Tunturibacter psychrotolerans: one gene and its partner. The protein of the gene in region 2 interacts with the protein of the main gene of each other region in a pairwise test. Links are inferred from orthologs where the notes say so. Each region holds a gene or a part of one and is shown on either strand. Other genes may lie near its edges.

Region 1 (5,519 bases), 1.6 Mb from region 2 along the record:
ATGTTATAAGCGCTTTCGGTCTCTTCTACTACTCATGAACAAATCGCCTCAGTGAGGTTTGGAACCAGATATATCCTCGGAGGTCACCTTCGGGTTCTTGGACACCCTTCCAACCATCTTGGTTTTCGCGCCCGAAGGAGATGGGGGCGACTCCAAGACAGCAGGGAGCAGAAGTGAAATCGTCTCAGTGATTTGATCTGATTCTGGGGATTTGAGCAGCAATTGAAGACGATCGTACGCGTCTTTGAACGAAGGCCTCAGGTGTAGTGCAAATTTGTACTCATCGATCGCCTCGGCCGGCACTGCCTGTCCGCGCGTGATGGCCAGCTTGACCAATTCGTTTCCGAGACTTCGATGAACGCCAGGATTACTCGGATCTATCTCTATCGCGTCCAGCAGGAGTTGAATGCATTCATCTCTCCTTCGCGACACCGTCTGTAATTCGTCCGGAGTCAAGACCTTGCCGGACGTGGAAGTTTCAATATTATCGGCGATCTTGGAACTTGCGACTGCACTATTGATGATGTACTTCGTATCCATCGGATACTTTGGTCTGAGGCGATCCAACTGGCTTTTGATTGCGATCAGTTCGTTGGTCGAAGTGTTCTCGACGACCTTCGCCGCAGCCTCAACCGATTGCAGATTGTCTTCCATCGAACTTGCTGGCCCTGGAGACCTCCTGGCTTCTTTCGTTAGCGGCGTCCCTCGCCAGATCTTCTGTTCTTCCTCCTTTACTCTCTTGGAAACCGCATCCCCTTCTTGAACCCACCCGAATACCTCGGATGCCTGACTAGGTTTGTTCTCGTAGATGAACGTCGTCATTAGATAAAAGTAGGGAGCCATGTCCTGCGGCCGCGAGTTGAGCCACTCTTTAAATGCTTCTTCCGCAGCCGCGTCGGAAGCTTTCGAATCAATACTGCCCGCCATCTGTTCCTGAATCTCCTGCAGCAACGCCCTGCCGGCCAACTCCGGATCGGCAGAAGTGATCAGCTTGAACGTGGCCACTTGTATCGTTTCCGAAAGAGATTTCCCTTTAGGTACCGGAATATTCCATCCACTGCTACTCGTAGCGGTGGTCAACCGGACGCGCACGTCGCATACGTCGTTTTCACCCAGAACATCGCCAGTAATAATCCACTGCTCATAGCGAACGCGGTCATACAGCTTTAAAACATCATCAACCGAGATCCCATGCACAGTGATCCCATATGCAGTCTCCACCGGAATTCTGGGCCGCTGCGCCAATAGACCAAGAGCATTCTGATTGGTATTCACATTGCCATGAAAGTGCGCAGCCGCCGTTACAAGATCGTTGAGTTGATCGACAAAGATATCCTCGGCGTTCTTTCCGGTCATCCCGCATTTCTTCGCGATGTCAGACGCCTCTTCGAATGGCTGCACCACAATCATCGGCCTGGGATCTCGCTGCTTCTCCCAATACGCCACTCCCCACAGGACTATTGCCCCAACCGCAACAACAACAGCAGACAAAGCCGCGGCGTTCTTGATGAACGAGAACAAATGGGCGAGGAAGCCTTTAGGCGCTACATCTTCTTCCGTCTGCTTGGCAGTACTGGAATCTGAAGCCACCTTGATACCTCTTGCTCAGGCCTTGGAGGACAGTAGAATATCCGCAAGAGTAACTTTTCAACCACGGACAAGCAAGCTGTTTACGCTACTACGTTGAAGTTTCGTACGCTCGCCAAAACTGCAGATAGGCCACCTGCCGCGCCACATGGAAAAAGTCAGATCCAAGAAAATAAAGGATCGTCACCCCCACCCACCACCAGAACAGGAACTCCGGCGTCGTCACACTCTCAAACGGCAGCGGGGTCGCGGAAAACACCATCGCCAGTACAATCAACGCGATCTTTACGATCCCCATCACCAGGTTGATCTCCACCAGCTTCGACTTCAGCGGCCCCAGCCGAAATGCAGCTGCCAGACTCCCCCGCACACCCGACCCCTTCAACATCGCCATCAACGGCGCCACCGACAACGCCCAGCTCGCCACCGCCCACAGCGTAAACAGCCCCAGCGTCGCCACAATCACCAGCGAAAAATATCCCACGAGATTCGGCTCGCCACCCGCCGCAATCGGTCCAGTCACGGTCCACTCGGCCACCCGCTCCATACACCAGAACCAAACCGCAAAGCTCCCCAGCAACGCCACCACACGCACTGCCTGCAACACAATCAGCGTCCCAACACGCGAATGTAGCCGTTCATCGGCCCGCCTCAACACCACCGTCCGACCCACCGCCGACACCACCACCCAAGCCACGACCAGCAGCGGCGCCAACCACAACGCCACACCCAGCACCTGCGGCACCAGCAGCGCCAGCGCCTTCGCCAACGTCTGTGCAGACCCCAGTGGATCCACCACCGTCATACCCTTCAACGCCGCATAGTCCAACGGCGTAGCCTGCAAAATCTTCAGCCCTTCATACCGCAGCAACAACAGCGCAGGCACCCCATAAGCCCACCGCCAAAGCACCTCCAGCGCAGTCAGCGAAGGCCGCCGCCAGCACTCCGACAGCGTATGCACAAACGACTGCGTCCCCCGCACAGTCCCAGCTGCAACCACAATCCCATCCTGCGGCAACTCATTCACTACTTCACCACAAGATTCACAAGCTTACCCGGCACCACAATCACCTTCACCACAGTCTTCCCTTCAATCCGAGCCTTCACCTTCTCATCGGCAAGAGCCGCAGCCTTCACCGCGGCTTCGTCGCTGCCCGCAGGAACCTTCACCACAGTCACCAGCTTTCCATTCACCTGCACCGGAATCTCATCCTCCTCTTCCCGCGCAAGCTCCTCATTCACCGCCGGCCACTGCGTTCGAAACACCACTCCCTCGCCGCCAAGCTCCTCCCACATCTCCGCAGCAAAGAACGGCGCAAACGGAGCCAGCAACAAAATCAAACTGCGAAACACCTCGGCTACGGCATCAGGAGAGATCTCTCCCGCATCCATCGCCGCTTCGTTCGCAGTAATCTCGTTGACCAGAATCATGATCGAAGAGATCGAGGTATTAAAGTGCCAGCGCCCATCGAAGTCATGCGTAACCTTCGCAATCGTCTGATGCAACCGCCGCAGCAACGCCTGATCTTTCGGCCCGGTCGCGGTTCCCTTCGCACGAGCAACACCTGAGAACTTCGTCGTCAGCCGGTACACCTTCCCCAAAAACCGAGAGATTCCCGCGACGCCTTCTTCCTGCCACTCCAGATCACGATCCGGCGGAGCCGCAAACAGCGCGTACATCCTCGTCGCATCTGCTCCATACCGCGAAATCATGTCATCAGGCGAAACCACATTGCCCTTCGACTTCGACATCTTCGCGCCGTCTTTGATCACCATCCCCTGCGTAAACAGACGAGCGGCAGGCTCATCGTTCTTCACCAAACCAAGATCCCGCATCACCTTCGTCCAGAACCGCGAGTAGATCAGATGCAGAATCGCATGTTCCACTCCGCCGATGTACTGATCGATCGGAAACCAGTAGTTCGCTTTGTCCGAATCAAATGGCGCATCCGAATTCTTCGCATCCGCATAGCGGTAGAAATACCAACTCGAATCAACGAACGTGTCCATCGTGTCCGTCTCCCTGCGCGCCACGCCACCGCACTTCGGGCACTTCGCATTCACGAACTCCGGAATCCGCCCCAGCGGCGACCCGTTCGTCTGCGTAATATCCACTTGCTCCGGCAGTAAAATCGGCAACTCGCTCTCAGCCACCGGCAACGGCTCCTCCGGCGAGCACTTGTCGCAGTACACCATCGGAATCGGCGTTCCCCAGTACCTCTGCCGACTCACTCCCCAATCCTTGAGCCGATACGTAACCGTAGGAGTACCAAATCCCTTTGCCTTCGCGAACGCAGCCATCTTCTCCTGCGCCTCAAGACAGTTCTCCCCGGTCCACTCGCCGGAGTCGATCAGCACAGCCTCATCCTCGCCGGTGTAAGGCAACGCCAGATCATTTGTATCGACATTAGGAGCAATCACCGGTCGCAATGGCAGCCCATACTTCTGCGCAAACTCAAAATCCCGCTCATCATGCGCCGGCACGCTCATAATCGCGCCTGTCCCATAGTCCGCCAGAATGTAGTTCGCCACCCAGATCGGCACCCGCTCGCCATTGAACGGATTCACCGCGAACCTGCCCGTGAACACGCCATGCTTCTCAATCGCACCCAGTGCGTCTGACTCGCGAGCCACCTTCTGCTGCTCCAGCAACTCCTCAATCTGCACCCGCAGCGCGTCATCCTCCAGCGCAAACGCCTTCGATACCGCATGCTCTGGCGCAAGCTGCACTGAGGTCGCGCCAAAGATCGTATCCACCCGCGTAGTAAACACCGTGATCTTCGCATCACCATCCGCCACCGCGAAATCTACATGCGCACCCTCGCTCCGCCCGATCCAGTTCCGCTGCATCGTTCGTACCTTCTCCGGCCAACCCTCCAGTTTGTCGAGCCCGTCCAGAAGCTCATCCGCATACTTCGTAATCCGCAAAAACCACTGCGTCAGATCGCGCAACTCAACAACCGTATCCTCATGCCGCCAGCAGCGCCCGCCAATCACCTGCTCATTCGCCAGCACCGTGCAACACTCCGGACACCAGTTCACCTTGCTCTTCTTCCGGTACGCGAGGCCCTTCTCGAACATCTTCAAAAAGAACCATTGGTTCCACTTGTAGTAGTCCGGCAGACAAGTAGTGACCTCGGCGCCCCAGTCGTAGCCGTACCCCAACCGCTGCATCTGCTTCCGCATCGCCGCAATGTTCGAAAGCGTCCACTCCCGCGGCGGAACCCCGTTCTTCAACGCCGCATTCTCCGCCGGCAACCCAAACGCATCCCACCCCATCGGGTGCAGCACGTTGTACCCGCGCATCCACATATGCCGCGCCAGCGCATCGCCAATCGCATAGTTCCGCACGTGCCCGATGTGCAGCGCGCCGCTCGGATACGGCAACATCTCCAGGCAGTAGTACTTCGGCTTACCCGAATCGTGGCCCTCCGCCGCATACAGCGACGGATCCGCATCCCACCTCGCCTGCCACTTCGGCTCGATCTCAGCCGGGCTGTAACGCTGCGGCTGGTTTGGTTCCGCAGCAGTAGAACTCTCAATAATGTTCGCGGTTTTGCCGCTTATTTCGCTCGTTCGTGTCTCAGGCATACTTGTTTGATTGTACCCGTCCGGCAAACCTAAATCCTGCCTTCGGACGCCACTGCGCCAGTAACCTGTTCCACCATCACGGGAATCCTCTCCGGGAGGACGCTTGAATTCAGGGATCGGCTACTCAGCCGGGGCTCTTAGTGAGCCACAGCATGATTACACACCCACACGTCGTAGATCCCATCATTTCTATCGACGCGATAATTTTGAATGAAGGTTCTACGAAGGACATCGGGGAATACCCAGAGATCAAACGGCTTTTGAGAGAGTGGCACTAACCAGACATCATCTTTGCAATGTTTCATTTGGTTGAGGACGTTGATTGGAAACGGTAAATGCAC
Region 2 (7,792 bases):
TCCGCGGCCAGCCGATGATTCAGCACAATATTAATCACGCCCTTCGGCTCATGATGGCCCGAGACGCTCACCGTTGGAATCGCCCACCTATCTCGCAGCAGCGTATCCACAGCGATCACGCCCTCCACAGCACGGTCGCGAAACAGCCGTTCACTTCGCTGAATCATCTCTTCACGGTGATGATGGCTGATCAAAAAATAAAAGTAATCCGACTGCATCAGTTCGTACTCAATCCCACTCAACACAAGCGTTGCGTACCCCTCGCTTACCTCCGGCACAATCACGCCGACCGTCTGACTCCGTCGATTGCGCAAGGAGCGGGCAAATAGATTCGGCCGGTAGTTCAGCTCCTCCGCTGCCGCCACGATCCGGTCCTGCGTAACCTTCGGAATCGAACGCGCAGCTGGCGCTCCACTAAGGACGCGAGAGATCGCAGCCATCGACAACCCAAGATGGTCGGACAATACCTTCAGGCTCGCGGGCTTATGCTCTTGTGTCTTCGATTCTGGCGTCGCAGATCTTTTCGCGCGTCCACGCATTCATGCAGTCTGTCACAAGTCACACTCTGTGTGGCTAAATCCTCCGCCCGATCCTTGACACTCGCTTTCTGAAACGGCAATATCCAAAGACAAAAGTTTGCCTGACACAGGTCCAAACCACGCAACTCCACGCTCCCTGAACACTGCACTTCCTGCCCAGAACATCGCGCCAGCATCCACATTCGCACGCGCGGCATCCAACGACCTGGGGAGGTCCGACTCCAGGCTTTCACTAAAAACCGGACACGCTCTACAACGTCCGCGGTACTTTTACACGATTCACAGAGTCAGACAAGTCTGCTGCCCTGGCAAGACCGTACGATAGAGAAGATGAGTTTCAGCACCTCGACTCCGCCTAAAATCACGAGACGTCGCGCGACCAAACTCCTCGGCGGAGCCATACTCTCAGGTCTTGTAGCCTCCCCTCTCGCAGCGCAGCAGGCCGCCCAACCCACCTACTCAAGGCTCCTGAGCGACGAAGACCTCGCCTTCCTCGAAGAGATGGAGCGAGCAGGCTGTCTCTACTTCACCGAGCAGGCCGACCCAGCGTCCGGGCAGGTCCTCGACCGCGCCACCAACAAGACCGCCACCGGAGAGTTCGACCAGCACTTCGCCGCAAGCATCGCCGCTACCGGCTTCGGCCTCACCGCCCTCTGCATCTCCGACAAACGCGGATACCTCGACACCGATCGCATCAAAAAGCAGGTCATCACCACGCTCGACTTTCATCTCAACAAGATGCCCGACGAGCACGGCTTCTTCTACCACTTCAGCGACGTCAAAACAGGTAAGCCCCTCATCAACGTCGAAGTATCATCCATCGACACCTCCATCTTCCTCTGCGGTGTCCTCACCGTCCGGGCCTACTTTAACGACCGCAGAATCACCGACCTCGCCACGCAACTCTACAACCGCGTCGACTGGCCCTGGATGCTCAACGGCGGTAAAACCTTCTCCATGGGCTGGCATCCCGAGACCGGCTTCATCTCCACCCGCTGGGACCACTACGCCGAGCTGATGATGATGTATCTCCTCGCCATCGGTTCGCCCACCCACCCCATCTCCCCCGACTCCTGGAGCGCCTTCACCCGCCCGCCCATCACCTTTGGTCCCTACTCCTACATCAGCGGGCGCGACCCCCTCTTCGTCCACCAGTACTCCCACGCCTGGTTCGACTTCGCCGGCAAGCGCGATGCCTACGCCAACTACTTCTCCAACTCCATCACCGCCACCCGCGCCCACAAAGCCTTCTGCCTCGGCCTCAAACGCGGCTACACTGACGACTACTGGGGCGTCTCCGCCTCCGACTGGCAGCACGGCTACACCGCCTGGGGCGGCCCTCCTCTCATGGGTCCGGTCGACGGATCCGTCGTCCCCTGCGCCGCCGCCGGATCCCTCCCCTTCCTCCCGCACGATTGCATCCGCGTCCTCCGCGCCCTTCGAGAAAACTTCGGCCAGGACGCATGGGGCCGCTACGGCTTCTGCGACGCCTTCCACCCCGAACTCCACTGGTACGACCCCGACGTCCTCGGCATCGACCTCGGCATCAGCGTCCTCATGGCAGAAAATCTTCGCAGCGCCTTCGTCTGGGACACCTTCATGCAGAACCCCGAACCAGTCGCCGCTATGAAGGCCTGCGGATTCCGCGGCACTCGGCAGACGACCAATCCCTCCGAGCCAAAACCAGTCCCCATCCCAAGCCCCAGTCAACCCGTGACTCCAAGCACCAACCGCCCCCCTAACCTGTAGCCGGTCCCGTCTCCAGCAGCTTCAGCAATCCCACTTCATCAAGCACGGCCACCCCCAGCGAGTTCGCCTTATCCAGCTTCGAACCCGCCTCCTCCCCCGCCACCAGATAGTCCGTCTTCTTACTCACGCTCCCCGAAACCCGCCCCCCCGCCGACTCAATCTTCTCCTTCGCCAACTCGCGCGTAAGATTCGGCAGCGTTCCAGTCAGCACAAACGTCAACCCCTCCAGCATCGAAGTTGTCACGCGCTTCTCCGCCGTCATCGTGAGACCCAGCGCCGTCAGATCTCTCACCAGATCCTTGTTCTTCTCCACCGCAAAGAACTCCACAATCGCCTGCGCCACCTTCGGCCCTACCTCCGTCACTGCCTCCAGCGCCGGGCCCGCTTTCTCCATATCCTGGCTGGCCGCCGCCTCCAATTCCTGCATCGAACCGAAGTGCGCCGCCAGCAACTGTGCAGTCCGCTCGCCCACAAACCGAATTCCCAGACCCAACAACACCCGCGCCAATCCAGCTTCCTTCGACCGCGCAATCTGCGCCAGCAAAGCGTCTGCCGTCTTCTCACCCACCCTCTCCAACCCAAGCAGGTCCTCGCGTTTCAAACGATACAAATCTCCAATCGTCCTAATCAGCGCCTTCCGCGTCACGACCGGAGCACCCTCCTCCGTCACAACTTCCCCATCGCCACCCAGCTCTGCACCCTGCCCGAGCAACTGCGCCACCATCGCATCGCCCAACCCTTCAATGTTCATCACCCCGCGCGCCGCCCAATGCAACAACTCCTCACGTACTCGCGCCGGACAGGAGTTGTTCACACATCTCCAATCAACCTCTCCCTCCACTCTCATCAATGGGCTTTTGCACACCGGACAAAACTCCGGAAACACAATCCCCTTCGCCCCCCGCGGATGCGTCTTATCCTCCACCACCTCCACAATCTTCGGAATCACATCGCCGCCGCGCTCCACCTGCACAAAATCCCCAATACGAACTCCAAGACGTGCAATCTCATCCGCATTGTGCAGCGTAGCCCGCGTCACAGTTGTCCCGCCGATCAACACCGGAGTAAGCGCAGCCACAGGCGTCACCTTCCCCGTCCGCCCAACCTGAAACAAAACATCCTCCAACTTCGTAATCCCCGCACGCGCCGCAAACTTATACGCAATCGCCCACCGCGGAGCCTTCCCCGTAAACCCAAGCCGCCTCTGCTGCGCCGTAGCATCCACCTTGATCACGACACCATCAATCTCATACCCCAACGTGTCGCGCAGCGGCTCTGCATCTCCGATAAACTTCACCACCTCATCGATACTCTTCAGCGCCTTCGCATACTTGTTTACGCGAAAACCCGATGTCTTCAATGCCTCGAGCGTCGTCGACTGCTGCGGCAATAAAAACTCTCCATCCCGCAACAAAAAGTAAGCATAAAAATCCAGCCGTCTCTGCGCGACGATGTTCGGCTCGAGCGTCCGTATCGTTCCCGCCGCCGCATTACGCGGATTCGCCGCCGGAGCCTGTCCCGCCGCCTCGCGTTCCTCATTCATCTTCACAAACGCCGTCTGCGGCAATACCACTTCTCCCCGGACCTCAAAGCTCTGCGGCAACCCCGCCGCCTTCAGCTTCGCAGCCGAGATACTCAGGGGCACCGATCGAATAGTTCGCACATTGCTCGTCACATCCTCGCCAATCGAACCATCCCCACGAGTCAATCCCCGCTCCAGATGCGCACTCCCACCCGCGCCCGGCCCATACTGCAGCGCAAGCGACAAACCATCCAGCTTCAGCTCACACACATACCGCACTGCCTCGGTACTCGGCAGCGCATCCCGCACCCGCTGGCCCCACGCCCGCAGCTCTTCCTCGTTGTAAGCGTTATCGAGCGACAACATCGGCCGCGAGTGCGGCATCTTCACAAATCCATCCTTCGGCTTGCCCCCGACCCGTTGCGAGGGAGAATCCGCAGTCACCAGCTCAGGATGCTTCTCCTCAAGCTTTTTCAACCGGTTCATCAGGGCGTCATACTGCGCGTCCGTGAGCTCCGGCGAATCTTCGACGTAATACAAATATTCGTGGTGGCGAAGCTGATCGCGCAGCTCTTGGATCTCTTGATCGGGTGTCGAAGCGGTTGCCATACGCAAAATTATAAAGACGCATGCACGTTGGTCGGGATACCGTTTCTGACCAACGGGAGGACCCTGGCAAAACCGCCGTTGCAAACAGGTACACACGCCACGAAGTGGCCGCCCCACGCGCAGTGGGCCCGTCCGGCAGGACGCGCGCCGTTCCGTCCTTCATTTTTTCTGCATCCAACACTCATGCCCTACCGCCTTCGACGCTACCCACCCCCGCCCCCCGCGAGCCAGGACGCACAAAAGAATCTAGAGCGCCCCAGCGCCCAGGACATCTACGAGCAGGTAGCCAACAACGCCCGCCAGGAGCTGGGCCGTTCCAGCATCTCCCTCGCCATCTCCGGCCTCGCAGGCGGCATCTTCATGGGCCTCTCCGCTCTCGGCAACGCCATCGCCATCGCTCTCCTCACTACCCCCGGAACAGTTCCCACCCACACCATCTTCTTCGTCGGCAAGATGTTCTACCCCCTCGGCTTCATCGTGGTCATCCTCGGCCGATCGCAGCTCTTCACCGAAAACACCCTCTATCCCGTCGCCCTCGTCCTCGCAGAAAAGAAGCACTTCTGGAAAACTCTCCGCCTCTGGGCGACTGTCCTTCCCGCGAACGTTCTCGGAGCTCTTTCCTTCTCCGTCATAGCCGCCCTCACCAACGCCCTCAAACCCGAGATCGTTCAAGCGCTCGCCGGCCTGGGCCTCGAAGCCATCCACAACCCAGCCGGAACCATCTTCTGGAGCGGCGTCATGGGTGGTTGGATCATCGCCACCGTAGCCTGGCTTGTCTCCGGCTCTCACTCCATCACCGGCTCCGTCATGATCATCTGGATGCTGACCTTCGTCGTCGGCCTCGGCAACTTCGCCCACTGCATCGCCACCAGCGGCGAGATCCTCACCGCCATCCTCATCGGCAAAGCTGCATGGAGCAGCTACTTCATCTGGCTCCTCCCTGCCGTAGCGGGCAACATCTGCGGCGGCGTAGGCATGGTCACCCTCCTCGAATACGGCCAGGTCATCTACGGCGGCGACGCCGACGCCGAAGCCATCGCCCCTCTCCTCAGAGAAGAACCCAAACAGGAAGAGTCCCTCAAAGCCTGACGATCCGCTCAAACCAACTGCCGTCCTTCTGAGTCCTTCTCTCATCGCCTTCATCAAACGAGGCATAGAAGGAACAAGGAACCCACATGCCCGACACCGTAAAGATCGTCCGTTTCCACAAGACCGGCAGCCCCGAAGTCCTTCAGTTCGACGAACTCCCCCTCCCCGAACCAACCCAGGGAGAGGTCCGTCTCCGCGTCAAAGCGCTCGGCCTCAATCGTGCCGAGGTCATGTTCCGCAACGGCCAATACCTCGAAGCTCCCATCGTCCCCGCAAAGAACGGCTACGAGGCGTCCGGCACCATCGAAGCAGTCGGTCCTGGCGTCGACCCCACATGGATCGGCAAGACAGCCAGCACCGTTCCCGGCCTCTTCAGCCTCAATGCTCACGGTGTCTACGGCGAAGTCGCTATCGTTCCAGCCACAGCACTCGCCGAGTACCCCGCCCAACTTTCCTACGAAGAAGGCACCTCCATCTGGATGCAGTACCTCACCGCATACGGCGGCCTCATCATGTTGGGCCACTTGAAAAAAGAAGACTTCGTTCTCATCACAGCAGCCAGCAGCAGCGTAGGTGTCGCCGCCATTGAAATCGTAAAGGCAGAGGGCGCCACCAGCATTGCAGTAACTCGCACTGCCGCAAAAAAAGCAGAGCTACTCAGACTCGGCGCAGACCACGTCATCGTCTCCGACGAAGAGGACCTCGTCGCCCGTGTAAAAGAAATCACCGCTGGCAAGGGCGCCCGAATCACCTTCGATCCCATTGGCGGGAAGATCGTCGAAGCTCTCGCCGCAGCCGCCTCCAAAAACGGCATCATCTTTGAGTACGGCGCTCTCGCCCCCGAACCAACCCCCTACCCGCTCTTCACTGCCCTCAGCAAATTCCTCACCATCAGGGCTTACACCCTCTTTGAGGTTGCTGCAGATCCCATAGAGTTTCCCAAAGCCAAGAAGTACATCTTCGACCACATCGTCGCAGGCAACTTCAAGCCTCTCATCGACAAGACCTTTCCCTTCGCCGAAATCGTCGAAGCCCACCGTTACATGGAGTCCAACGCTCAGATTGGTAAGATCGTCGTCACGCTCTGACCCATCACGAGCCTCTGCCTGAAGATTACGGCGCCTTATCTTCCCCAATGTTCAACAGCGTATCCACATTGCTTTTATCCACCAACGTAACTCCCGTATCGATAAGTGTCGGAAACGGTGAAAATGAGTCCAGCGCATATTCCCGCATCATTGGCGTTACTGGATAGTGATGAATATCGTCCAGCGCCTTCAGCCCCACCAGCGCCATCGTAAAAGGCTTCTGCGAGATGGTCGAATCGATCGTCCCATCCTTCACGCCTTGGAGCACAGTCTGGTCCGTATCCATCGCCACCAGCAGCCGGTCCTTCACGTTCTCCCGTCGAAACGCCTCGGCTACATCTCTCCCCGAAGCCGCCTCAAGGCACACGATCGCGTCAATCCTGTTCGCTCCCGTCCGCGACAGATAGTCCCGCGTCTGGTCCATCGCCAGCCCGGAATCCCCCTTCATGTCGAACACATCGACAATCTTGATTCCCGGATAGTGCGAGAACGCGTCTTTATACCCCTTCAATCGCTCGTCAATATTCGGCTGACCAGGAATCGAAAAGAAAGCCACGTTCCCCTTACCATTCAGCTTCGCCGCAACCCGCTGTCCGCCCAACCTCCCCGCCTGCAGATTGTTCGTCCCAATGAAGTAGAGCCGTGAACTCGCCGGAGCATCCGAGTCCATCGTGATCACCGGGATCCCCGCGTCCATCGCAGCTTTAATCTCCGGCGACATCAGCTCCGCGCTCGCCACCGAAACCAGAATCCCCGCAGGTTTTCGCGCTACCACCGTGCGAAATTCCGCCACTTCGCCCTGCGGATCGAACGTATTCGTCCCGCGCATCTCGGCCGAAACCCCATACTGAACCGCAGCCTTCTGAAACCCGGCATTCGCCGCCTTCCAGTAAGGCAGGTTGATGTTGGTAGCAACCAGGTAATAGTGCTCGTCTTTGCTGTGACGGGTGCATCCCGCAAGCAGTGGAAGGAACATCGCCAAGAGCGCAAAAAGAGGTCGCCTCATGAAGTGGTTCATCGTCATCCTCTGGCAAAACTTCTGTCCGAAGCCGAAAAACATAAAACTCCGACAGCGGCAGAGGTATATCCCGGGGGCCTGATGCTACGTTTTGCCGCTCGACCCTACTGGTTCGCCTCCTTTTGCTTCTTCATCACGGCGCTCAGATTTGTCTTATCCACCAGCGCGACTCCGGTAT

Evidence for each region. The genes of interacting proteins can lie anywhere in the genome.
Region 1: the proteins of ligA (region 2) and leuS interact in binary tests that used the Escherichia coli proteins (3 or more experiments, as listed by UniProt). The link is inferred for Tunturibacter psychrotolerans from one-to-one orthologs.

The regions. Positions count from the first base shown.
Region 1 is NZ_CP132942.1:1,775,918-1,781,436, reverse strand. The notes cover bases 2,397-5,519. They hold leuS (leucine--tRNA ligase), read right to left. Parts: upstream 5,179-5,519; coding sequence 2,614-5,178; downstream 2,397-2,613. Other genes in these bases: RBB77_RS07210 (hypothetical protein), read right to left, coding at 5,316-5,519; RBB77_RS07220 (hypothetical protein), read right to left, coding at 2,397-2,614. Outside these bases: RBB77_RS07225 (hypothetical protein), read right to left, coding at 49-1,590; more of RBB77_RS07220, read right to left, coding at 1,679-2,396.
Region 2 is NZ_CP132942.1:164,196-171,987, forward strand. What follows is about bases 1,849-4,848. They hold ligA (NAD-dependent DNA ligase LigA), read right to left. Parts: upstream 4,420-4,848; coding sequence 2,278-4,419; downstream 1,849-2,277. Other genes in these bases: RBB77_RS00545 (glucoamylase family protein), read left to right, coding at 1,849-2,288; RBB77_RS00555 (formate/nitrite transporter family protein), read left to right, coding at 4,603-4,848. Outside these bases: RBB77_RS00540 (LacI family DNA-binding transcriptional regulator), read right to left, coding at 1-464; more of RBB77_RS00545, read left to right, coding at 870-1,848; more of RBB77_RS00555, read left to right, coding at 4,849-5,508; RBB77_RS00560 (zinc-dependent alcohol dehydrogenase family protein), read left to right, coding at 5,595-6,596; RBB77_RS00565 (substrate-binding domain-containing protein), read right to left, coding at 6,622-7,602; RBB77_RS00570 (substrate-binding domain-containing protein), read right to left, coding at 7,719-7,792. UniProt on the Escherichia coli protein: DNA ligase that catalyzes the formation of phosphodiester linkages between 5'-phosphoryl and 3'-hydroxyl groups in double-stranded DNA using NAD as a coenzyme and as the energy source for the reaction.